DNA from 2 places in the Candidatus Limousia pullorum genome. Region 1 is predicted to be linked to the other one. Evidence: a T-box and tRNA genes for the amino acid it is inferred to sense, from the RefSeq annotation. Region 1 holds a T-box; the other holds one or more tRNA genes.
What was found. The T-box of region 1 lies ahead of asnS (asparagine--tRNA ligase). A T-box ahead of a tRNA ligase gene usually reads a tRNA of that ligase, here a tRNA-Asn.
Positions count from the first base shown of each region.

Region 2: it encodes a tRNA-Asn, which carries the amino acid that the T-box ahead of asnS (asparagine--tRNA ligase) is inferred to sense. The anticodon was not compared.

Region 1 is NZ_CM171614.1:1,262,373-1,267,185, reverse strand. It holds gene CGICJO_RS05520 (DUF896 domain-containing protein) at 1-93, opposite strand, end outside; gene ectB (diaminobutyrate--2-oxoglutarate transaminase) at 390-1,661, shown strand; gene nrdD (anaerobic ribonucleoside-triphosphate reductase) at 1,841-2,134, opposite strand; T-box leader at 2,364-2,605, shown strand; gene asnS (asparagine--tRNA ligase) at 2,679-4,049, shown strand; gene asnA (aspartate--ammonia ligase) at 4,082-4,813, shown strand, end outside.
Region 2 is NZ_CM171614.1:880,771-885,583, forward strand. It holds rRNA gene CGICJO_RS03785 (23S ribosomal RNA) at 1-1,178, shown strand, start outside; tRNA gene CGICJO_RS03790 (tRNA-Lys) at 1,241-1,316, shown strand; tRNA gene CGICJO_RS03795 (tRNA-Glu) at 1,364-1,438, shown strand; rRNA gene rrf (5S ribosomal RNA) at 1,440-1,556, shown strand; tRNA gene CGICJO_RS03805 (tRNA-Asn) at 1,598-1,673, shown strand; gene CGICJO_RS03810 (radical SAM mobile pair protein B) at 2,094-3,020, opposite strand; gene CGICJO_RS03815 (flavin reductase family protein) at 3,094-3,597, opposite strand; gene CGICJO_RS03820 (winged helix-turn-helix transcriptional regulator) at 3,744-4,100, shown strand; gene CGICJO_RS03825 (alpha-N-acetylglucosaminidase TIM-barrel domain-containing protein) at 4,424-4,813, shown strand, end outside.

The sequences.
Region 1 (4,813 bases):
AGCCTTTTGCTCATCCTGCTCTTCTTTTGTAAGCCCCTGTTCTCTTTTCTTTTTTGCAAGTTCGTTAATTCTCTTGAGTAAATCGTCCTGCATATAATTTTCTCCTGCTCCTAAAATAAGATATTTATACAGCGCACATGCTTTTTTATCAATATTGTTTATGTTTTTAAGTATGCAAATGATGTCATACCCTCTAAGCACTGTATGAATGTATTCTACCACAAATCATTTGAAATTGATAGATATTATGCATAATTTTTTAAACTTTCCAGCCTTAATATTTTATTAAGGAATAGTCCTGTTTTTGTTGACTTCATTAACAGGTAATTGTATAATGGCAAATGAATGAAAACTTGTATATGTATAGTTATCAGAAAGGAAGTATCGGTTTGAATACTTTAGCATTTGAAAAATACGAGTCCGAAGTCCGTTCATACTGCAGACATTTCCCTACTGTTTTCACTAAATCAAAGGGAGCTTTCTTCTTCGATGAGGACGGAAATAAATATATAGACTTTTTCTGCGGAGCAGGTGCTGTAAACTACGGCCACAACAACGATTATATAAAGGAAAAAGTTCTCGACTATATAGCAAACGACGGTATAACTCATTCACTTGATATGTATACCACAGCTAAAAGAGATTTTATAGAATATTTCGAGGAAAATGTTTTGAAGCCAAGAGATTTGGACTACAAAATCATGTTCCCGGGTCCTACAGGCACAAACGCTGTTGAAGCCGCTTTGAAGCTTGCAAGAAAGTACACAAAGCGCAGAACTGTTTGGGCTCTCATGGGCGCATTCCACGGAATGACATTGGGTGCTTTGGCTCTCACCACTGACAAAGCCTCAAGAAGAGGCGCAGGCGTTCCCCTTGACTCAAATGTAGTTCACATTCCTGCACCTTATATGTTCCCTGAGCTTGACACAATCAAGTACATGGAAACACTTCTCACCGACGACCATTCAGGCGTTGAAAAACCGGCCGCTTTTGTTATTGAAACAATTCAGGCAGAGGGCGGAATTCAGGTATTCGATGTTGAATGGCTGAAAAGAGTGAGAGAATTCTGCACAAAGCACGAAATTCTCCTTATAGTTGACGATATTCAGGTTGGCTGCGCAAGAAGCGGAACCTTCTTCTCCTTTGAACGTGCCGGAATTAAGCCTGACATCTTTACACTTTCAAAATCAATCGGCGGCTACGGCTTCCCTCTTGCTTTGACTTTGTTCAAGCCTGAGCTTGACGTATTCTCACCGGGCGAGCACAATGGAACATTCAGAGGAAATCAGATTGCCTTTATCACTGCAAAAGCAGGTCTTGAATACATGCTGAGCCATAACATCGAAGCAGAAACAAGAAGAAAAGGCGAAATCGAAAAAGAATTTATTGAAAAAGAAATTCTTCCTCTTGACAGCAGAATTAAAATGCGTGGCATAGGACTTATATGGGGAATTGATTTCTCCGAAATTCCTGTAAAGGGCTTTGCCGATAAGGTTCAGGATTACGCTTTTGCCCATAAGCTCATAATCGAGGGCGCAGGCAGAAAGAACGCTGTTTTGAAAACAATGCCTCCTCTTATTATCGAGGACGAAACACTTCTTGAGGGTCTCGGCATTTTAAGAGACGCAATCAAAGAGGTTCTCAAAGAAGAAAACAAATAATAAATACATCTGTTTTCTTAAATATACCATAAAAAATTAACGCCCCGAGTTTTCGAGGCGTTGTTTTTATTAAGGAAGTTTTAATGAAAGCGTTATTAAAGAAAAAAAGCCTTGATTTTTATCAAGACTTTTGCCGGATATCTATTATGTTAAGGATAGTGTTTAACTAAGGAAAAATTTTAAGCGATTTCTTCCATTGAGCAGGAGCAGCCCAAGCTGTGCTTTACACGGTCGTTTACTTCTGCTTTCTTTGCATTGTTGAAACGGTCAACAGTTCCTACAAGATAGCCTGTAATTCTTCTGATTCTCTCAAAAGGAACAGGGTCATACTCATATCTCATATCAACAAACTCGCCGTCAACTTTAAGTTCTACAGATTTTATATATTTATCAGGATGATTTGCTTTAAGCTGTTCAACGTATACATTTATCTCTTCCTGGGAAAGATTTCCGCCTACTACATTTATATTCATAAGTTAACCTCCATTACTAAATATTGTGTTTCTCTTTGAGTGCACACATATTTTAGCACCATATATAGTAAAAGTCAATAGTGATTACTGATTTTCAAAAAATATTTTTTTATCCTTAAAAATCACATCAAATACTTGACATAAGTTTTTATAAAGCATATAATGATTAAGTAATCTGCGCTTTGTAAAGTCATTTTGCAGAGCTGATAATAAAAATTTAACAAAAGCCTTAAATGCTATGATGAAGAGAAGTAGCAAAAGAATTCGCTTACAGTGAGTACGGGACAGTGTGAACCGTACAGCAGAGCTTTCGTGAATAACACTTCGGAGCAGCTATCTGAACAGGAATATCCCCAAGTAGGTGATGCCGTTGACTGTGCGTTAAACAGGATGCTTTTTTATGAAGCTTAGAGTGACCGGTTTTCCGGTAATATAGGTGGTACCACGGGTTTACAGCTGCTCGTCCTATTTTTAGGGCGAACAGCTTTTTTTATTAAAATCTATTAACCTTTAAAATAAAACAAGCAATACAAGGAGAAAACTTATGAAACACATCGACATTAAAGACATTCAGACAAAAGCTGAATATGTAGACACAGACGTCACAGTATGCGGCTGGGTAAGAACTTCCAGAGATTCAAAAAACATGGCTTTTCTCGAGATGAACGACGGAACAAGCCTTAAACATCTTCAAATCGTAATCGACAAGTCAGCCCTTGACAATTACGACTTTGCTTTAAAGCTTGGAACTGCTTTAAAGGTAACAGGTACAGTAGTTCCTGCAAGACAGGGCAGTGTTGAGATAAACGCTAAGGAAATCACACTTTTGGGCGACTGTCCGGCAGATTATCCTTTGCAGAAAAAACGCCACACCCTTGAATTTTTGAGAACTATGCCTCACCTCAGAGTAAGAACCAACACATTTAACGCTGTTTTGAGAGTGCGTTCTGTTATGGCTGCTTCAATCCACAAGTATTTTCAGGACAGAAACTATGTATATATCAACACACCTCTTCTCACAGGAAGCGACTGCGAGGGCGCAGGTGAAGTATTCAAGGTAACTACAATCGGTTATTCCGACCAGTACAAATCAGAAGAGGAATACTACAGCAACGACTTTTTCGGCAAGAAAGCAGGTCTGAGCGTTTCAGGTCAGCTTGAGGGCGAGGTTGCCGCAATGGCAATGGGCAAAATCTACACATTCGGTCCAAGCTTCAGAGCTGAAAACAGCAACACACCAAGACACGTTGCAGAGTTCTGGCACATTGAGCCTGAAGTTGCTTTTGCAGAGCTTGACGACATAATCGAAATTGCCGAGGACATGATAAAATATATAGTAAGAGACGTTATGGAAAAATGCCCTCAGGAGCTTGCTTTCTTCAACCAGCATTTTGAAAAGGGTCTTATCGACAAGCTTCAGCACCTTTTGGACAGCGAGTTTGAAATTCTCGATTACACAAAGGCTATCGAAATCCTCAAGGACGCAAAGAAAGAGTTTGTATACCCTGTTGAGTGGGGCTGCGACCTCCAGACAGAGCATGAAAGATACATCACAGAGGAAGTATTCAACAAGCCTGTATTTATCACAAACTATCCTAAGGACATCAAGTCTTTCTATATGAAGCAAAATCCGGACGGAAAGACAGTTGCCGCAACAGACCTTCTTGTTCCCGGCGTAGGCGAAATCATCGGATGCAGTGAAAGAGAAGCTGACTATGACAAGCTGGTTGAGGCAATGAAAACAAGAAACATGAACATGGATGAATATGCAGATTACCTTGAGCTCAGAAAGTTCGGCTCTGTTCCGCACAGCGGCTTCGGTCTTGGCTTTGAAAGAATTATCATGTATGTAACAGGTATGAGCAACATCCGTGACGTAATTCTTTACCCGAGAACAGTAGGAAGCATCAGATAAGGCTTTCTAACACTACGAAAGGATAAGAAAACATGAAAAATCTTATAATTCCGGAGAACTACTCCTCACCGCTTACTTTGAGAGAAACTCAAAGTGCGGTAAAATACATCAAAGATACTTTCCAGAAAAAGCTTATCGCAGGACTTAATCTTGACAGAATTACCGCTCCCCTTATTGTTTTCAGCGACAGCGGAATAAACGACGACCTCAACGGAGTTGAGCGCAAGGTTTCTTTCTCAATGAAAGAAATCGACGGCACTGCCGAGGTTGTACAGTCCTTGGCAAAATGGAAAAGAATGGCTCTCCACCGTTACGGATACCAAAACGGCGAGGGTATTTACACAGATATGAACGCCTTAAGACGTGACGACGATGTTGACAACACACATTCAATCTTTGTTGACCAGTGGGACTGGGAAAGAGTTCTCACAAGAGAGGACAGAAACACAGATTTTCTGAAAAAGACAGTTGAAACAATCGCACATGCAGTTGTTGACACTTTCTATGAGGTAAAAGCAAAGTATCCTAAAATCCAGGGGGACTTCAACAGAGATGTATTCTTTATAACATCTCAGGAGCTTGAGGATATGTATCCTGACATGACCTCAAAGGAAAGAGAAAACGCAATCACAAAAGAGCACGGCACTGTGTTTATTTCTCAGATTGGCTCTGTTCTTAAAAGCGGCAAAAAGCACGACGGAAGAGCACCTGACTACGACGACTGGAGCTTAAACGGCGACCTGTTCTTCTGGCACAATGCATTA
Region 2 (4,813 bases), 380 kb from region 1:
AACTTAGGGAAAAGGAGTGCTCAGTGAAAGCTGAGCCGCAGTGAATAGGCCCAGGCGACTGTTTAGCAAAAACACAGGTCTCTGCCAAATCGAAAGATGAAGTATAGGGGCTGACACCTGCCCGGTGCCGGAAGGTTAAGAGGAGGAGTGCAAGCTCTGAATTGAAGCCCCGGTAAACGGCGGCCGTAACTATAACGGTCCTAAGGTAGCGAAATTCCTTGTCGGGTAAGTTCCGACCCGCACGAATGGTGTAACGATCTGGGCACTGTCTCAACTACCCGCCCGGCGAAATTGTAGTACCGGTGAAGATGCCGGTTACCTGCGACAAGACGGAAAGACCCCATGGAGCTTTACTGCAGCTTGATATTGGGTTTCGGTAATCTATGTACAGGATAGGTGGGAGACTGGGAAACAGAGGCGCCAGCCTTTGCGGAGTCGCCGTTGGGATACCACTCTTAGATTGCTGGAATTCTAACCTGCGGCCGTGAAACCGGTCGGGGGACATTGTCAGGCGGGCAGTTTGACTGGGGCGGTCGCCTCCGAAAAGGTAACGGAGGCGCTCAAAGGTTAGCTCAGCACGGACGGAAACCGTGCCCTAGAGTGTAAACGCGTAAGCTAGCCTAACTGCGAGGATGACGGTCCGAGCAGTAACGAAAGTTGGAGTTAGTGATCCGGCGGTATGTGAATGGAAATGCCGTCGCTCAACGGATAAAAGCTACCCTGGGGATAACAGGCTGATCTCCCCCAAGAGTCCACATCGACGGGGAGGTTTGGCACCTCGATGTCGGCTCATCACATCCTGGGGCTGAATTCGGTCCCAAGGGTTCGGCTGTTCGCCGATTAAAGTGGTACGCGAGCTGGGTTCAGAACGTCGCGAGACAGTTCGGTCCCTATCTGTCGTGGGCGCAGGATATTTGAGGAGCTCTGTCCTTAGTACGAGAGGACCGGGATGGACGTACCTCTGGTGCACCAGTTGTCACGCCAGTGGCACAGCTGGGCAGCTATGTACGGAACGGATAAACGCTGAAAGCATCTAAGCGTGAAGCCGGCTCCAAGATTAGATATCCCACCGAGAAATCGGGTAAGACCCCTTGTAGACTACGAGGTTGATAGGCTGCGTGTGTAAGTGCCGTGAGGCATTCAGCTTGGCAGTACTAATAGGTCGAGGGCTTGACCATAAGTCCTTTGGATTTGTCTGTATACTCTTTATTCAGTTTTCAGGGTGTTAACTCTGAAAGATGCACCATTAGCTCAGTTGGTAGAGCACCTGACTCTTAATCAGGGTGTCCCGGGTTCGAGCCCCTGATGGTGCACCATAAAAAATAGGGGCTAATGAACAAAAGAACCGTTAGCCTCGAGAAATGGCTCGTTGGTCAAGCGGTTAAGACACCGGCCTCTCACGCCGGTAACGGGGGTTCGATTCCCCCACGAGTCACCAAGTTGGTGTTGATGACGCTGAGGGTCCACCCGTTCCCATACCGAACACGGAAGTTAAGCTCAGTGGTGCCGAAGATACTTGGCTGGAGACGGCCTGGGAAAATAGGGAGATGCCAACACGAAGAGATTACATCCGAGAAATCGGGTGTAATTTATATATTCCTCCTTAGCTCAGTCGGTAGAGCATGCGGCTGTTAACCGCAGGGTCGTTGGTTCGAGCCCGACAGGGGGAGCCAAAAGAAGCAGTTTCGAAAGAGACTGCTTTTTTTATTTCCGCCTTGCAAAGGTTTGGCTTAGAGATTAAGTTCATTTCAAGGCGGGCGAAACCTTCTGTTTAGTCTTTGGAATGGCTTGCTCACGATAGGCTTTGCTTTATTTTTATATCTTAAAAAGGTTTAGCTGAGAAATAAAGGTTCTTTTAAGGTAGGCTATTTTATGAAATACACGTCAGCACAGGACGGGCGAGACATTTTGTTTAGTTTTAGGAATGATTGCTTACAGTCGATTTTATGTCTTAAAAAATTTTGATTAGAAATTATTTTTTATAAGATAGGTCGTTTTTGTTATGGAAAGCTTTATACAAACTTTAACCCCCTGAGTTTCTTTGGAAATTCAGGGGGTTTTTACATAATTGAAATAGGTGATATACTCTCTTATTAAGGGAAATTTATTTTATGATTTCGCTTTCCTGTATTTTCAGAGCCTCTTACTTCTTCGTGATAAAAATAGTTTACAATTATCGGATGGCCAGGCTTTGCTCTGCCGTAGGGCAGCTCATTATCTGTAAAAGGACAGTTATTATCTTTTGCCAATTGTTCAGCCTGCATTTCCAGGGATTTAAAGTAGCTGCGATCTCCTTTATTATAGATAGAATTATACAAGTCGGTCAAATGAGGATATTTTTCTTTTATATAGGTCATAATTTCCTGTTTAAAGCTGCCACGCAGATTAAGATTTTCCAGCCATACTAAATCACATTGTTTTTTTACACGCTGAAAAATTTCATTAAAATCTGTAATTCCGGGGAATATTGGTGAAATAAAGCAAACTGTGCGTATTCCTGAATCATAAATTTTTTTCATAGCTGAAAGTCTGCGTTCAATACTTACAGCATTGTCCATATCAGAGCGAAAGTCTTCATTTAAGGTGTTTACAGACCAGGATACTGTTACTTTTTCAAATTCTTTTAGCAGTTCAATATCTCTGATTACCAGGTCGGATTTGGTGCATATAAGCAGTTCTGCACCGCTGTTTTTTAGCTGTTTTAATATTCTGCGTGTATTTTGAAACTGCTCTTCCTGAGGTATGTAACCGTCAGTGACTGATCCTATGACTACTCGTTGTCCTCTATATTTTTGTGGGTTTTTTATTTCCTGCCAATGCTTTACATCCAAAAAGGTGCCCCAGGGTTCTTTGTGACCTGTAAATCGCTTCATAAATGATGCATAGCAGTATTTACATCCATGTGTACATCCTACATAAGGGTTGACTGAATAACCTCCTACAGGCAAGGTTGATTTTGTCATAATATTTTTAGTGTGAATATCACGAATCAGGATGTTGTCTTTGCTGGTTTCTGCCATATTTTTTATGCCTCCGATACCTGATATAATAATTGTAAATACATGCAGTTAGAAATACGTGTTTACTATAATTTTATCCTTCTTCAGCAGGTGCAGCTTTGCCGAATCCTTTCCAAGCGTATAAACCTTTTGTGTTTTCGTTGCCCAGAAATTTTTCTACCTGACAAACATGCAGAATATGGTCACCAACCTCGGTTGCTTGCTGTAATGTGGCTATCATGGCAAGACGAGTATCTGCCGGTATTTGAATATCCCTGCCATCAATTGATATCATTTCAATGTTATTTTCAGAGACTTTATTTTTAGATGCTCCGGTGGAGCTTCCGCATGCCATAACAGCATCAGCCATGCTTTCTCCGGGAACTGTGATTATAACTTTTCCGGTTTCACGAACTCTTTTTCCTGTATGGGATTGTTTTCCGGCTGCAAATCCCACCATGGGAGGATTGAAAGACAAGTACGAAAAGAAACATATAGGTGCCAGATTGGTTGTACCGTCTTTATTTTGAGAGCAAATCAAAGTAAGTGGATTTGGAGATGTATAGACTGTTGCTTCCATGATGTTGAGTTCTTTCATAAAATTCAGACCTTTCTAATATTTTTCACTTGTTGACCTGGGTTATTAGTGATATATTTATTATACCTGATAGAAATATTAGTTCAAGTACGCAAATAATTTATACAAGGTATAAAAAATAATACTTAGAAATGAGGAAATATCCTATGATGTCATATGAAGAGTTCAAAGAAAAAGTCGGCAGTGTAATTTTAACAAAAGAGGGGAACTGCCCGGTTATGCCGGTTATTAAGATGCTGCAGGGAAAGTGGAAGCTCCAGATTCTTTATGAGTTGTGTATTAAGTCGCCTATGAGATTTGGTGAACTGAGAAAAATGCTTAATCCAATTACTAATGCTGCGCTTACAAATGCTCTTAAGGAATTGGAGAAAGATGAGTTGGTACTGCGCACACAATTTAATGAAATGCCGCTGCGTGTGGAATATTCCCTTACTGAGAAAGGAAAGGAGCTTCTCCCTGTTTTTTACGCCATTTCCCAGTGGGGACTCAAGTATATTCCGTAAAACAGTACATTGAAAAATATTTATGACGCAAACATTGCTTTAAAATATAATCTGAATAAACATCAGATGCATTTTTTATGTATCTGATGTTTTGTTTTTATTGACAATAAAGTAAACAAAATGTTAATAAAATTTATTGTTTTTACTTTTTTATGGATGTATAATTTTGTTGAAAAGGATTTATGAGAAAAAATACAGCAATAAAGGGGCGTGAGAGAATAATTTAAAAAAATTGCTTAAAAGAGAGGAGAAGATAATAAAAATATTAACTTTTAAAGGATTAAAAAACAAATTTTATTACGAGAAGCAAAAAGGAGAATAAGATGAACATTCATAAGAAAGTACTATCGTTGATTTTGGCAATTTCAATGATTACATCACTTTTTATTGCTCAGACGGCGGAGTTTTCGGCAAAGGAACAGCTTGTCAATGTTGCTCTTGAGGCTACTCCGGGTGCTGACGCAGAGGACACAGTTTACGGCGGATTGCTGGAAAACATAAATGACGGAGACGATTCAACCATGTGGGCATATCCGGATACAACTTTTCCGGTAAGAGCATGGGTTGAATATGAGGGAAGTAAGAACATTCAAAAGGTTGTTGTAAAGCTTGGCGGCGGCGACCAGAAATCAGCAAGCGTTGACGTAACTGTCATGGTAGCTAAAAACGGAATTACCACCGAGCTTGTACCTTTCGGTGAAACAAAGAAAAAT